2 regions of the Brevibacillus sp. B_LB10_24 genome follow, and region 2 is predicted to be linked to the other one. Evidence: riboswitches for the same ligand, from Rfam matches in the RefSeq annotation. Region 2 holds a riboswitch; the other holds the start of a gene.
What was found. A riboswitch is a leader RNA that binds a small molecule or an ion and turns the genes downstream of it on or off. The one in region 2 is predicted to bind glycine.
Positions count from the first base shown of each region.

Region 1: another riboswitch for glycine. It lies ahead of purU (formyltetrahydrofolate deformylase); the one in region 2 lies ahead of gcvT (glycine cleavage system aminomethyltransferase GcvT).

Region 1 is NZ_JBJQOQ010000011.1:109,969-117,544, forward strand. It holds gene trpS (tryptophan--tRNA ligase) at 1-384, shown strand, start outside; gene ACI7RC_RS12625 (M24 family metallopeptidase) at 471-779, shown strand; gene ACI7RC_RS12630 (RrF2 family transcriptional regulator) at 810-1,208, shown strand; gene ACI7RC_RS12635 (NAD(P)/FAD-dependent oxidoreductase) at 1,314-2,219, shown strand; gene pdxR (MocR-like pyridoxine biosynthesis transcription factor PdxR) at 2,282-3,733, opposite strand; gene ACI7RC_RS12645 (pyridoxal phosphate-dependent aminotransferase) at 3,928-5,082, shown strand; glycine riboswitch at 5,186-5,290, shown strand; glycine riboswitch at 5,291-5,383, shown strand; gene purU (formyltetrahydrofolate deformylase) at 5,509-6,384, shown strand; gene ACI7RC_RS12655 (ArsR/SmtB family transcription factor) at 6,678-7,007, shown strand; gene ACI7RC_RS12660 (SRPBCC family protein) at 7,004-7,426, shown strand.
Region 2 is NZ_JBJQOQ010000012.1:76,676-85,326, forward strand. It holds gene ACI7RC_RS13165 (M1 family aminopeptidase) at 1-105, shown strand, start outside; gene ACI7RC_RS13170 (shikimate kinase) at 117-638, shown strand; gene ACI7RC_RS13175 (YqzE family protein) at 658-819, shown strand; gene ACI7RC_RS13180 (YkuS family protein) at 840-1,097, shown strand; gene ACI7RC_RS13185 (hypothetical protein) at 1,124-2,002, opposite strand; gene ACI7RC_RS13190 (YqhG family protein) at 2,111-3,208, opposite strand; gene ACI7RC_RS13195 (DEAD/DEAH box helicase) at 3,238-4,932, opposite strand; glycine riboswitch at 5,123-5,221, shown strand; glycine riboswitch at 5,222-5,329, shown strand; gene gcvT (glycine cleavage system aminomethyltransferase GcvT) at 5,448-6,551, shown strand; gene gcvPA (aminomethyl-transferring glycine dehydrogenase subunit GcvPA) at 6,618-7,928, shown strand; gene gcvPB (aminomethyl-transferring glycine dehydrogenase subunit GcvPB) at 7,921-8,651, shown strand, end outside.

The DNA of each region.
Region 1 (7,576 bases), on a different contig from region 2:
GCCATTTATCTGGATTCTAGCCGAGAAGAGGTGCAGGAGAAGATACAAAAAGCGACGACTGATCCAGCCCGAATTCGCAAAACGGATATCGGCCATCCTGATATTTGCCCGATCTATGCTTATCATCAAGCATTTCGTAAAGAAGGCTCCGATGAGATTTATGAAAGCTGTAAAAAAGGGCAAATCGGGTGTATGGAATGCAAGCGAAACATTACGCAAAGGATTAACGACCTGCTTGAACCAATACGGGAACGAAGAATCGTGTATCAAAACGATCCGAAAAAAATAGATGAAATACTCATCTCAGGGACAAAAAAAGCACGCCTTGCAGCAAAAGAAACAATGGAAGAGGTCCGTGAAGCAATGAGTATGAACTATTTCTAATGCTGGCATAAAATATCATAGCAGGCTAATGGAAAATTCCTCCTTTGTAGTAAGATAAAAATATCTAAAAGCGGAGGGGACCATTTATGACAATCGGATCTCAAAAAGACATTGATGCCCTAAAGGAAATTGGAAAAATCGTTGCATGGACGATACGTGAAATGAAACGTCACGCACGCGCGGGAATGACGACAAAAGAACTGGATGATATTGGCGGGCGTTTTTTGAAAAAGCATGGGGCTGTTCCTGCACCCAAGAAAACGTATCACTTTCCTGGATACACCTGTATTAGCCTCAACCAGGATATTGCTCATGGCATTCCTGGAAATCGAAAAATACAACCGGGCGATTTGAAGCCAAGGCTTGACATACCAACCACTCTAAAGATATTATAGATATATTAAGTCTGTAAATGAGGTGCCATCATGAGATTTACAAAAGCGACCAATTATGCCCTGCATACCATGCTTGCACTCATGGCCGCTTCTCCGGTCAAGCCGGTAGGCGTTCAACAGCTGGCGGAGTCTCAAGGCGTCTCTCCAACGTATCTCTCCAAAATTTTGACAAGGCTCGTAAAAGCGGGGATGATCGAATCGGTGTCCGGCGCTAATGGGGGCTATCGGTTGTCCCGCAAAAAAGACGACATCACGTTTTTGGACATTATCCAGGCCATTGAAGGCACGGCTTCTCTATTTGAATGCGATTTTGTCCACGGCGAAGAATGCCTGATCCAGGCTGTAATGAAGGAAGCCGAAGAGAAGATGGAGCAGCATCTCAAACAAACGAAATTGGCTGACCTGGCAGAAAAGCTAGCGAAAGTGTAGGATAGGCCCCGTTATGGGAAAACGGGGTTGGTTTGCTATTAAAAATTTTTGGCTTTATTACAGATATAATAAGTCTTTAATATCTATTTAAAGGAGATGAATGTCATGATGTATGATTGCGCGATTATTGGCGGAGGACCCGCCGGGTTGAATGCAGCCCTTGTGCTTGGCCGGGCGAGGAGAAGGGTGGCTTTGATCGACAACAATCAGCCGAGAAATGCCGTCACACATGCTTCCCACGGCTTTATTACAAGAGACGGCACCACACCGGGCGAGTTCCGCCGTATTGCTTATGAGGAAGTCCTGCGTTACCCGTCAGTCGATCATCTGCAAACCGAGGTTGTTTCCGTTGGCAAGCTTGCATCCGGATTTGAGCTGCTCGATTCGGCGGGCCTTCGCGTTCAAGCGCGAAAACTGATCCTGGCGACTGGCGTAAAGGAGATATTTCCCGAGATCGATGGATTTTATCCGCTGTACGGGAAAAGCTTGTTCAATTGCCCCTATTGCGACGGCTGGGAGCTGCGGGATCAACCGCTTGTCGTTGTTTCCGAACATCCGTCCGCTTTTCATATTGCTAAACTGGTCCTCAATTGGAGCGAGGATTTGGTCGTCTGTACGAACGGCATGGCGTCCCTGTCGGATGAGCAAAAAACACAGCTGGAATCAAAGGGGGTCGTAGTCAGGGAGCAGCCAATTGCGGCTTTTATCGGCCAAAACGGACAGCTTGAGCAGGTTCGCTTTGCCGATGGGATCAGAGTTCCGCGGACTGGCGGCTTCGTGACTCCCCAGTTTGTGCAAAGTACACCGTTTGGAGAACAATTGGGTTGTGAACGGACGGAGCACGGCGGGATCAAGACGGATCCATTGGGACGAACCTCGATACCTGGTTTATACGCCGCCGGGGATGCTTCATACATCGCACCTTCCCAATTGATCTATGCCGCAGCCGACGGCAGCCGTGCCGCCATGGGAGTCAATATGGATTTGACAGAGGAAGATTTCGTCCAATAATCTTATCCAGTAAGCACGAGAGCCGATATTCCTCCTTTAGGCGGGATATCGGCTCTTTTGGCCTATCGTTCAAATTTCTGAATGATCTTCGCCAATCGCGAAATTCCTTCTTCCAATTCGGCCGGCGATGCACTGCCGTATGAAAGCCGTAGATGATGGTGATCAGACCGGTCGTAAATATTCCCGGGGTAGAGCAAAACTTCTTGTTGGAGGGCTTTCTCAAACAGCGCCCGCATCGAAACAGGACGATGCAGCCGCAGCCAAATGAAAAATCCGCCAGAGGGGCAGCTCCACGAGGCCATTCCTGTCATATATGTGTCCAACGCATGTAAGGCGGCCTCCCGGCGTCTCTGCAAAGTCTCTCTTGTCTGCAGCAAATGCTGCTCGTACAGGCCGCTTCTCAGGCACTCAGCGACGGTCCATTGCGACAGGGAGCTCGACCCGTAATCCAACTGCATTTTGAGGTCGGCCAGCCGGTTGATGACAGGATCCGGGCCGATCAGCCAACCGATGCGAAGTCCAGGCCCCAAGGTCTTCGACATGCTTCCCAGGTACAGCACCAAGCCGTTTTTATCCCTTGCTTTTAACGGAGCGGGCGGAATGTGGTCAAGCCATAAATCCCGATAGACATCATCCTCGACGATCGGGAGCTGCTCCCGCTCGCATATCGCCAGCAGCTGCTTGCGCCGCTCTTCGGCCATCAAGATGCCGGTAGGGTTGTGAAAGCAGGGGATTGTATAGAGCATCGCCGCCTTTAGCTCCCGCTTCTGCTGCGGAATCGCATCCGTCACGAGGCCATCTTGATCGAGCGGCAGCCCTGCCATCCTCATTCCCGCAGATTGAAACACAGACAGAGACTGGACATAGGAAGGTTTTTCCGCCAAAACGACAGATCCCCGCTTCAAGAGACCCATCGAGATCAGTTGAAGAGCTTGCAGCGCTCCTGATACGATCAGGATGGAGGATGGCGAGGCCACGATTCCTCTTTTCCTCGCGTAATCGCTTATCTGCTGTCTCAGATAAAGCAGTCCCTTGGGATCCTCGTAATCCAGCGATTTCATCATGGCCGGCAGCTTGGGCAGGATGGATTGCAGCATGTCAGTCGGAAAAAGTTCGGGGGGAGGACCTGCTGTGCCCAGACGAATGATCGTTGGACTGTTTTCCGATTGATTAATGTCTTGAACGGTGGGCAGACTGGGCCGGTAGACACCGGATCTGGTATAGGCATCCCAATCGGGCGCCGAGTTGGCCGCCATGATCGACCACGTATTGTTTACCACTCTCGTTCCGCTTCCGCTGCTCCCCTCGATCAGGCCCTCGGCAGTCAATTCGGCAAAAGCAGTTACGACCGTGCTTCGATTGACACCGAACTCTCGCGCTAACATCCGCTCCGTGGGAATTTTACTCCCTAGCGGCCACTCCCCATTGCTAATTTTTTGCTTGATGAAATGCGTGATCTGCTTATACAAAGGGACCGGGTCGGCGCGATTTGGCTTCCAGTCGGATAGGAACATGTATTTCACCTCGTCTTGCGGTCTGCAAATGTGACGACTCTCTGATAAAGCTTGGTTGGCTCCCAGATGCAAACCAATTGGATGGAGACACCGGTATCTATGAACCTTATCATATTAAAAAACAGAGAAATAGGTAAGACTCATCTACGTACTTTTAAGATCGTGTATCCAAAACGCGAAGGAGAGATACGAGTATGAAAGAATTGTCCAAAACGAGAAGCAGGCTGCCTCATTCAGGAATCCGCCAGCTCATGGAGCTATCCGCGGCGATTCCCGATGCCATTCATCTGGAAGTGGGTGAACCTAACGCCAATACGCCGCTGCATATCCGGGAAGCAGCCACTGCAGCCATGAACGAAGGTTTTACTGGCTACACCTCGGTGTACGGCTTTCCATCGCTGCGGGATGCACTGTGTGAGCATCTTGCCCGCCGCTATGGCTTAACGATCACAAGTGAACAGGTACTGGTCACCACCGGTGCAGTAACGGCTTTGACCGCCTGTTTACAGGCGATTGCCGACGCTGATGAAGAAATCCTGATTCCCGATCCGGGCTGGCCGGCTTATGAAATGATGGCACTCGCGCAAGGGTCGGCAGCCAGAAGATATCATTTGCGGATGGAGAACGGTTTTGCCCCTGATCTGGAGGAGCTGGAACGACTGGTTACACCGAAAACCAAGGCGATTTTCATCAATACCCCGGGGAACCCGACGGGAGCCGTGCTGACGCGGGAACAGATCATGGAATTGCTGGCATTTGCCGTCAAACACGATCTGTACGTGATATCGGACGAAGTGTACGACGGGATTGTCTTCGATGGTACTCATATCAGTCCAAAGGCGTTTGACACCGATGGCCGTGTTATCAGCATATTTGGCGCGTCGAAAAACTACGCGATGACCGGTTGGCGAATCGGCTACGCCGTGGCCAATCCGGAAATTACCGCGCTAATGGGAAAAGTGCTGCTGCCCTTGATCTCTTGCGCCTCCTCCATTTCGCAAAAAGCAGCCGAGGCTTCGATCCGCGGGCCGCAGGACTTTGTTGAGGAGATGAGGGAAAGCTACAAACAGAGACGGGACAAAGCATACGATTTGTTTACACAGGCAAACGTAAAAGCGTTCAAACCGGACGGCGCTTTCTATATGCTGGTTGATATGTCGGAACTGGATCGGACAGCCGATGAGCTGGCGCTGGATTTGCTGAAAGAGGAAAAAGTGGCGGTAGCACCGGGCACCACCTTTGGAGAGCTCACCAGCAAAATGGTCCGCATATCTCTTGCAACAGAAGAATCGCAGCTGTTGGAAGGGGTAAGACGGATTTGTGACTTCATCGCCAGACATAAAAGATGAGAGTAGGTTGAATTGACGGAATACCGTTTCTTTTTCGAATTGACAAGAATATGGTACCCGTGCTTTACTGGAAAAAATGTTCCTATCATTTCAATAGCTGCGGATGAAGATTGCAGGAGAGACTAGACGATTGGTTTAGCACCGAAGGAGCAAGTCCCAAAAAACCCTTTGGGATTAATCTCTCAGGTAAAGATACTGCGATTGGACGTACCTCTGGAGAGCGCTGAAAAGCCACCAAAGGGGAATACTCTGCGCCACAAGGCGGAATTAAACTCTCAGGTAAAAGGACAGAGGAAAGGGAGATGATCGTAATCTTTCTTTCCCCTGTCTTTTTTTACGTATGAGAAGACGCCCGTGATAGGGGGAAGAATATTCAATATCCATACTCCCTGTTGATTATGGGGGAATAAAAACGGAGGGATTGAAATGGATCACGATTTGGCCAAAAAGGAAAACAGAGCTGTGCTGTTGATCTCCTGCCCGGAGCGTCTGGGGATCATCTCTGCCGTATCCAACCTGTTATTTGGCTACAAAGCAAATATCGTACAGTTTGATCAGCATACGACAGACCCTCGGGACGGCATGTTTTTTATGCGCATCCTCTTTGATTTGGATTCGCTTGAAGCTTCCTACCCGCAATTGGAGCAGGATCTGTCCAACATGGCACAGGAGTACCCGATGGAATGGCGCCTCAGCAAGGGGAGTCAAACCAAACGGATGGCAATTTTTGTATCCAAGATGGACCATTGTTTAGTCGAACTCTTATGGCGCTGGAAGTCCAGAGAGATTCTCGTCGACATCCCCATGGTTATCAGCAATCATCCCGATGTAAAGGATACCGTGGAATCTTACGGAATTCCTTTTTACCACATCCCGACGAATACGCAAACCAAAGAAGAAGCGGAGCAGGCAGCCCTGGAGATTTTGCGGGGAAAGGCAGACTTCCTCGTGCTGGCAAGGTACATGCAAATACTCTCTCCGCGTTTCATCGCGCATTACCCCAATCAAATCATTAACATCCATCACTCATTCCTTCCCGCGTTCATTGGCGCCAATCCCTACAAACGGGCATTTATGCGCGGCGTAAAACTGATCGGCGCAACCGCACACTACGTGACCAATGATCTCGATGAGGGGCCGATTATTGAGCAGGACGTCATCAGAGTCAATCACCGCCTGAATGAATCCGATCTGAAGGTGGCTGGGCGCCGCGTAGAGCGAAACGTCTTGGCACAAGCTATCTCATGGCATGTAGAGGACAAAGTGATCGTTTACGGGAACAAAACGATCGTTTTCGCTTAAGAGTCCGGAAACAGAAGAAAATGGGAAACTTATTGATAATTTCCTGCTGATCATCAGTGATTGCAAGCTTTGAAGAGACTTCCAACGCCTTGCGATGCCGCAGGCAACTTTTCCAGCGCAGCAAATGTTGTTGACACGACACCAAATGGTGGCCTATAATCAAATCGACACTAAATAGTGTCCAATTAGCAATTAGTCATTTGGAAAGTTTGGAACCTGCATAAGCTTCAACTGTTCCCCCGTACTACCAATAGGTTTGTCCTACAGAAAATAATATTTTGGAGGGGGGTGCCATGAGCGAAAACAAACAATTTCGGGATGTGTTTGACGCGATTGCAGATCCAACGAGGCGCCAACTGATTCGTCTGTTAGCAGAGGCAGAGGAGAAACCGCTTCATGAGTTAACGTCACAGTTTCAAATGGGCCGTACAGCTGTATCCAAGCATTTGACAATCCTGAAAGAGGCCGGACTGGTACTTGACCGAAAAGTCGGCAGAGAAACGCGATTTAGGCTAAACGCCTCTCCACTCAGAGAAGTTCAAGATTGGGTGGCTTTCTACAACAAGTTCTGGAGTACGAATATGTTGCGCTTAAACCAACTATTAGAGGAGGAAGAAGAATGAGTTTATCATTAACCTTGGATTTTCAGTATACGACATCAATCGAGAAGCTTTGGTCCGCCTTAACCGATTCAAGCAAGCTTGCCAGGTGGGTGGTCGACATCCACACCGGTCAGGCAATGGATAATGATTTTAAGCCCGTTGTAGGACACCGTTTTCAGTTTCGCGCTCAACCGACCCAATGGTGGAATGGAATTATTGACGGAGAAGTACTTATCGTGGACGCACCAAACCGTTTGTCCTATACTTGGGCCAGCGGAGAGGAGAAGCACACAGTCACCTGGACGCTGCAGGATTTAGGGGACGGAAAGGTTAACCTCCATCTCGAACAAACCGGTTTCTCAAACGTTCAAGGACTCGAAGGCGCTAAGTATGGCTGGAGTAAATGGTGCGGCGAGCTTGAAAAGGTGTTGGAACAGTAATCGCTTTTGGTACCAAACATCAAGAAAAAAGCAAACGGCTTGGTGCTTCGCCGTTTGCTCTTTGTACAATGATGACGCCAAGCAACTTCCCTTACGGACCAGTAACATCTTGTGAATTCTTGTTGTGAGGAAACAAAGAGATAAGAGGAG
Region 2 (8,651 bases):
GGGCAGCTAATGGTCCCGCTTGACTTTTTTGAAAAAGTCATGAAGTACCGGGTTCGTTACGATGCCGATGCAAAGACTGTGCGGATAGACGTTGTAAAGAACTGAGGCGTTGAAGTATGGACAACATTATTTTCATCGGATTTACCGGGACGGGTAAATCGACAGTGGGAAAAGCACTGGCGCAGGCTCTGGGTCGACGCCATGTCGACTTGGATGAGGCCATCGTAGAGGCGGATGGCAGAACCATCCCCGACATCTTCCGTGACGAAGGAGAACCCTTCTTTCGCCAGCTTGAATCGGACGTGCTCGCCCGGCTGCTGCAGCAAAACGGGCTGGTGATCTCTACCGGTGGCGGGGCCGTGCTCAGTATGGAGAACGTAAAGCGAATGATGGAATCCGGCCTGGTCGTCAATGTACGGGCGGCAGAAGAGGAAATTGTCCGGCGGCTGTCCGGACATTCGGATCGGCCGCTATTGGTCGGCGATGTACAGGGACGGGTGCAAAAATTGCTGAAGGAACGGGCGGGGCGATACGACTTTGCCCCGCTGCAGATTGAGACGACGGGGCGGGATGTCAGTTCCATCGTCGAAGAAATTATTGAGAAAATGACTGAAATGGCGGATTCCCGGAAAGACTAACATCAAGGAGGAATCTGCGATGTCATTCCAAGAGTACCTAAAGTATCTGACGAAAAGGCTTGTCGAATACCTGGATACCCCGGCGGTAGAGCGCAAACGGCGAAAAGAGCCGCGGGAGGCGTGGTCAACTCGCTGGTTTGGCGCAATTCCTATGTCTATCAGGCTTCTCAGACGCAAATAACCAAGGAAAGGGTGTCCGCATTGCCGAGAATTGCAGTAGAACAATCGCTTAGCCACATTGCGGAAATGCTGCGGAGCAACGGTTACGATGTCGTTGATTTAGGGAACAGCCAGCAAATGGTTGACGCCGTGGTCATCACAGGGCTGGATGAAAACATCATGGGCGTAGAAAACAAAACGTTTGCCGGTGCTCCTGTAATCAGTGCGGAGGGATTGACGGCGGAGGAAGTTTTTCACGAAGTGCATGAACGCTGCTCTCCTACCGACCATCAATACTAGGGTAGAAACAAAGGTGTCTCGAACGATCACGAGACACCTTTTTGCTGTTCAGGAGGGATGATGATTTTCCCCACCCGGTTTACGTAGGAATAGGGCAGAAATCTCAGTCCTTCATCCCAGACGCCGATGTAGGCAAGCCGGTCGCTCCAGACGTGAATTGTTCCAACAGAATACGGAGCCATCACCTCATCGTGAAACAAGGAGGCGGAGACGACGACCGGGTGCGAAGGAGCGTCGCCAGCTTGCATCAATTTCATCCAGGGCTTGTCCCCTTCGCCCTCCGTTCTGAGCGGTCCGGCCCCGATCCAGCTAATGTCGTCAAATGGATCTGTTTCGTTCTCTTCCAAGGTCGTCGATGCCGTCAACTGCTGCCCCGGATTAATCACTTCTTGTAAAGAAAGCGTGTTGACGACAGAGGGATCCGGGGTTAGAGCAGCAGGATACCTTTCTCCCGTCTTGGCATTCACATATAAGTCGCCTCCATGCTGAGCAACCCGCCAATAGGAGGAAAACCCGTCGTAAACCGGCTCGGCCGCTATATTTTGAGGGGCAAATGCATCATCGAACAGGATAAATTCGCCAAGTCCGTATTCGAGCAAGACAAATTTGGCCAGGTTGCCTTTGCTCTCGGGTGCTTCCGCCACCACCAGGTATCCCACGTTCTTTCCTTTTGCCGACAGCGTAATCAGCCATTGGTGGCTGCCCGGGCCGAGAGCTTGAACGGTCGGCTTTGCATCCTGCCACGTTTTAAACTGTTTGTCTTTGGCCGCCAGGTCTGAAATCCAGTGCTGAACCTGCTGCTGAAACTGTTGGCTCCAATCCTGTTCCATCGCAGGTACGTGAATGGAGGGCAGCATCATCAGCAGCAGAACAAACAAGAGTATAGACGGTAGTTTTGCATTCAATGGACAAACACCATCCCTTAACAAAGGTTACATTTTTATTGTAACCACTTTCAGAAAAAAGATTTGTTGCTTATTGTCAAGGGCAGACCGTTTTTTCTCGTTGATCTTTTACATATTTTGCGGTTCCGCAGCAAACGAGGGGGTGCTGTGCAGGTAAAACAGGCCGGCGTTGACCAGGGTCACTTCGATCCTCGGTTCGTACTGCCACTTCAGTTCGGCAATCCGCCGCTCACGCTCTTCCTGCGGCGTACTCTTACGCCACTCCGTCTGCTCGATCTGTTCTTTTGGTGTGACAGGAATGCCATTCATCCGCAAAAAGTCCAAGATTCTGCCGCCTGTCGACTGGTGCTGCTCCCATGAAACGGGTTCCTCTGAGGGAGGATAAGGAGGGGGCGGCGGCAGTTCTTCTCCTGCTTCAGCAGTACCCGTCGCTCCAGGATCGTCCTCTGCCGAATCCGCAGTCTCTTGGGACGAACCCTCGCTGGCCGTCTCTTTGGAGGAACTCTCTCTGTCTGTCAGCTGCGTGTAGTACGCCTCCAAGATCTCCAGTTCCTGTGCCAACCGCTCCCGGGCCAATTCTGCCCAGCGATGATCCTCCCGCCCGATCGTTTCGTCGACAGCCTGTTTGACCAATTCAACCGCCTGCTCCAGCGTCATCCGCTGGTCCAGCGTGTAGAAGTAGTCGGGGATGGTAGGGGAGAGCGCCAGCTTTCTCACCGACGGATAAAAGTCAAAAATGACCTTGGGTTGATGGAGATTGACGCCAAGGTAGAGAAGCAAGTCTTTCTTTTTGTCGCAGATGAACGAAATTTTCACATTCACGCCGAACCAGGGGACAAGCGGCATTGAACGCCGCTTGGCGCTGCTTTGGTGAACGGTCGGGGCAAGCTCATACATGCAGACAAACCTGCCGTGTTTTTGGGCAGAGCGAAAAATTTGCTGCAGCCGGCCTGCGCCCAGGTGAAGCAGTTCGGCCCGGACACCTTCCGGCATCCGGTCCGGATCAAACGCAAACGTGAGGACCATCGGCTGGGGAGGCATGTTCATCTTTTCGATCCACGACCAGTAAAAAGGCCGGTTGCCGATATCCTTGTCGATTGCTTCCGGCAGTTTGACCGTCAGATAGTCAGGGTGCGATTCACAGATATGGGAAGAAAAGGCTGCCAAATAGGTTTCGATAAATCTGCGCATCTGCTGCTGTTCCACGGAAGGCCCCTCCTTTGCGGTATCTGGGGTTATGAGAGTTTCTTGGCTTTGTCTGCCAGGGCGCTCTGCCGTATGGAATTGATTGCTTGGCCAATGTTGTCCAACTTTAACGCCATCTCTTTTTCTGACCCTGATTCCATGATGATATCGATAATGTTTTGCTCCAGGGAGGAGAGCAAGCCGAGCCGGTCGACGATTTCATCCAGTTCTCCGATCACCATCTCGAACAAGTCGATCTTTTCATAGAGCAGATGGAGGATGTGCTCCTCGATCGTTCCGGTGGTGGACAGGTTGTAAATGTGGACGTCACGCTTCTGGCCCAACCGGTGCACACGGCCGATTCGCTGCTCGATTCGCATCGGATTCCACGGCAGGTCGTAGTTGATCACCTGATTGCAAAACTGCAGGTTGATTCCCTCGCCGCCCGCTTCGGTAGCGACCAGCACCTGTGCGCGATTCTGGAACAGCTCGGTCATCCAGTCCTTCTTGCTGCGCTTGAAGCCGCCGCGGAAAGGAACCGAGGTGATGCCGTGCTCGCCGAGGTATTTTTGCAGGTAGTTTTGGGTCGCGCGGTACTCGGTGAAAATGATCACCTTGTCGTCTATCTGCTTTAGCAGCTCGACGGTTTTGGCTGCCTTGGAGTGGGTTTCGATCCGCTTGATCATCTCTACCAGTTCGAGGATCGCTGCCTGTTCCTTCGACCCTTCTGCCGTCCGCTGATGCATGTTGTACAGGGTCATAAACGCCGCCTCCCGGCTGGAGCAGACTTCCCGCTGCAGCGTGATCAGAGCAAGGGCGTTGATCCCGCCGATGTCGGCACGGTAGGTTTGGCGGACAAAATCAGTGACGCCTTGGTACAGCGCCCACTCCTCATTCGACAACTCAATCGGGATCGACTTCACCTGCCGTTCGGTAAATTCGATCCCGCCGTCGCTGCGCCGGTTGCGGATCATCACCTTGCCGATTTCCGTCTTCAACTGTTCATTGTTCTTTGCCTGCCGCTTCCCTTCCACATAATTCGTGGCAAATTCGTGAGAGGGACCCAGATGTCCCGGACGGAGCAGATTGATCAAGTTGTACAGCTCGTCCATTTCGTTCTGGATCGGGGTTGCCGTCAGCAGCAAACAGTATTTTTTCTTGATCTCTTTGGCAAATTGATAGTTGCGGGTGCGCTTGTTTTTTAATTTGTGGGCCTCATCGATCACCAGCATGTCGTACTCGATGTCAAGTACGTGACGGCGGTGCGGGTCGCGTTTGGCCGTGTCGATCGAACCGACCACCACGTCGTACTGGCGCCACATGTACTCTTTTTTCTGGGCGACGGCCGGGATGCCAAACTTTTGGTTCAATTCCTTCGTCCATTGAATGACGAGCGATGCCGGGACGAGGATGAGGATTTTTTTGGCCAATCCCCTCACCATGTATTCCTTCATGATCAGCCCGGCTTCAATCGTTTTGCCTAGCCCGACCTCATCGGCGAGAATGGCCCGGCCGCGCATTTCGTTCAGCACTTTTTCCGCCGTGCTGATCTGGTGGGGGTAGGGCTTCACATGGGGCAAGTATTTCAATGCTTGAAGCCGGTCAAATTCTTTGACCGCCAAGGCTTCTTCGGCTTCAAGAGCAAGTTGGAACAGTTCCCATTTGTGCCACGGACCGTCATTTTGCATCAGATCTTGCAAGGCGGGCAGCCAGGTGCGATCGAATGCGATGGGAATATTCGTCATTGTGATGACTCCTTTTGCTTCTGGCTTTTGATCATGAGTTTATCGCGGTTAAAACCAAACGTTTTTGATAACTATAAATAAAACGTTCAGTTTTTCTGCTGTTTTGCTGAATTGGTTATTCCCAAATACACCCTGGTCGTGGTAGGATACATATAGTATGGAATAAGCGAATAGCGATTATGTATGGCGGATGAGAGTAGTAGGGAGAGACTGCCGCAATTTGAGGCAGCGCCGAAGGAGCAAACCTTGTGCAGGTGAATCTCTCAGGCAAAAGAACCTCTGCTGGACGCATCTCTGGAGAGCGCTTCGGCTTGGGATAAGCGGAAGCCACCAAAGGGGAAACTTGTGTGCTTTGCGGCACGAGGTAACTCTCAGGTAAAAGGACAGAGAAGGAGAAGAAAGAGACGCGCAATCGCGTTCTTTCTTCTGCTTTTCTGTCTTTTTTCATGCCCAAAATCGAATGAGCTTGGGCCAAAGTGAAAGGCAGCAAGGAAGACGATGGAGGTGGAGGTAACATGGCAGAGTTAAAGCGCACCCCGCTGTATGACCTGTATGCCAGGTATGGCGGAAAAACAATCGACTTTGGCGGTTGGGAATTGCCGGTACAATTCTCCGGGATTTCCCAGGAGCACGAAGCTGTTCGGACGAAGGCCGGGTTGTTTGACGTCTCCCACATGGGGGAGGTAGAAGTAAAGGGGGAAGGAGCCCTTGACTTCCTGCAGCGGCTGACGACCAACGATGTCAGCAAATTGGAGGACGGACAGGCGCAGTACAGTGCGATGTGCTATCCGGACGGCGGGACGGTAGATGATCTGCTCGTCTACAAAATTGCCGACGATCACTATTTTCTGGTGATCAATGCGAGCAACATCGACAAGGATCTCGCCTGGATGCAGGAGCATAAGACCGCTGGTGTCTCCATTGCCAATCTTTCCGACGAAACGGCCTTGCTGGCGATCCAGGGACCGCTGGCGGAGAACATCCTGGGGAAGCTGACGGATTTCGATCTGTCGCAGATCAGACCTTTCCACTTTGAGCGAAATCTCGATCTTGCCGGCATTCCGGTGCTGATTTCCCGGACGGGTTACACAGGGGAAGACGGATTCGAACTCTACCTGGCCGCAGGCAAGGCAGCAGAGCTTTGGGAGGCACTGCTTCAGGCGGGCAAGGAAGACGGGCTTTTGCCGTGCGGCCTCGGCGCTCGCGACACGCTTCGGTTTGAAGCAAAGCTGCCGCTGTACGGCCAAGAGCTAAGCCGAGACATTACCCCGATCGAAGCGGGCATCGGTTTTGCCGTCAAGACGGATAAGGCTGTTCCCTTTATCGGCAGCGAGGCGCTCAAGGCGCAGAAGGAGGGCGGCGCACTGAGAAAGCTGGTTGGCATCGAGATGATCGATCGCGGCATACCGCGCTCCCACTACCCCGTATTTTCCGGCGGGGAACAGATTGGTGAAGTCACGACGGGTACACAGTCGCCCACTTTAAAGAAAAACGTCGGTCTGGCCCTGTTGAAACGGGAACACGCCGAGCTGGGCAGCCTTATTGAAGTAGAAATTCGCGGCAAGCGCCTGAAGGCCCAGGTTGTCGCCACGCCATTTTACAAGCGTCCGAAAAAATAGGACTTGAAGGAGGATTTCACTGTGCAATACCGTTATCTGCCCCAGACCGATCAAGATAAGCGCGAGATGCTGCAGGCGCTCGGCATCCAGTCGGTTGAAGAACTGTTTGCCGACATTCCCCGAGACATCCGGTTTAACCGCGAGCTTGACATTACGCCGGCGATGCCCGAGCCTGAGCTGGTCAAGTACATGAAGGGTCTGGCGGGAAAAAACGTGAATTTTGACACACATGTCAGCTTCCTGGGAGCGGGCGTGTATCAGCACTACATTCCCAGCGTGGTGAATCACGTCATCTCCCGTTCCGAGTTCTATACGGCTTATACACCCTACCAGCCGGAGATCAGCCAGGGCGAGCTGCAGGCGATTTTTGAGTTTCAGACGATGGTCTGCGAGCTGACCGGCATGGAAGTGGCCAACTCTTCGATGTATGACGGACCGACCGCCATGGCGGAAGCGTCGATGATGGCGGCAGGACACACCGGCAAAAAACGCGTCGTCGTATCCCGTGCAGTACATCCGGAAGCCCGTGACATTTTAAAAACCTATGCGTACGGACAAGGCGTCGAAGTAGAAGAGGTCGGCTACAATCGCGATGGCGTGACTGATCTGGAGGCGCTGACGCAGACAGTGGATGACACCGTGGGCGCTGTCGTCGTGCAATATCCCAACTTTTTTGGGAATATGGAAGACTTGGCCGAGATCGAAAAATGGGTTCACGGCAAAGGGGCGCTCTTGATCGTCAAGGCCAACCCGGTCGCTCTGGGCATCCTGGAAGCCCCGGGCAAACTGGGAGCGGACATCGTGGTCGGAGACATGCAGCCATTTGGCATTCACGCCGCGTTTGGCGGGCCGCACTGCGGTTACTTTGCCACCACCGCCAAGCTGATGCGAAAAATGCCCGGACGCATCGTCGGACAGACCAAGGACGAGGAAGGCAAGCGCGGCTTTGTCCTCACTCTGCAAGCGCGAGAACAGCACATTCGCCGTGAAAAAGCTACCTCCAACATCTGTTCCAACCAGGCGCTCAACGCTCTCGCTGCCTCTGTAGCCCTGACAGCGCTGGGCAAACAAGGCGTGCAGGAAATGGCGATGATGAACCTGCAAAAAGCGCATTACGCCAAGAAGGAGTTCGCCAAGGCGAAGGGGATGGAGATCGTATTTGCCGCCCCGTTCTTCAACGAATTCGTCATCAAATTGCCAAAAGAGGTAAATAATGTAAATAAAGCGCTTCTGGGCAAAGGGTTCATCGGCGGATATGATCTTGGCCGGTCCTATCCGGAGCTTGACGGTCACGTGCTGATCGCGGTGACAGAGCTTCGGACGAAACAGGAGATCGATTCCCTGGTGAAGGAAATGGAGGCGATCATCCATGCGTAACGATAAAGAAAAAGCACTGATCTTTGAACTGAGCCAGCCGGGACGGATCGGCTACAGTCTGCCGCCGCTTGACGTGCCGGAAACAGAGGTTGCCGACTTGCTGCCTGAACACCTGATCCGCGAAACGCCGGCAGAACTGCCTGAGGTTTCCGAATTGCAGCTGATGCGACACTATACGGAGTTGTCGACGCGCAATCACGGTGTCGATTCGGGTTTTTATCCGCTCGGCTCCTGCACGATGAAGTACAATCCGAAAATCAATGAGGATGTGGCCCGCTATCCCGGATTTGCTTCCATCCACCCTTATCAGCCGGACGAGACTGTCCAGGGCGCGCTTGAGGTGCTCTACAACCTGCAGCGCGATTTGGCCGAAATCACCGGGATGGACGCAGTCACTCTGCAGCCTGCTGCTGGTGCTGCCGGCGAGTGGACCGGGCTGATGATGATCCGCGCTTACCATGAGAGCCGAGGTGAGAAACGGACGAAGGTAATCGTCCCTAACTCGGCCCACGGCACCAACCCGGCCTCGGCGACGATTGCTGGTATGGAGACGATCACCATTCCTTCTGACGAGCGCGGGCTGGTGGACATCGAAGCGCTGCGCCAGGCGGTAGGGCCGGATACGGCTGCTTTGATGCTGACGAACCCGAACACGCTCGGCCTGTTTGAAGAAAACATCGTGGAAATGGCCAATATTGTGCACGAAGCGGGAGGTCTGCTGTA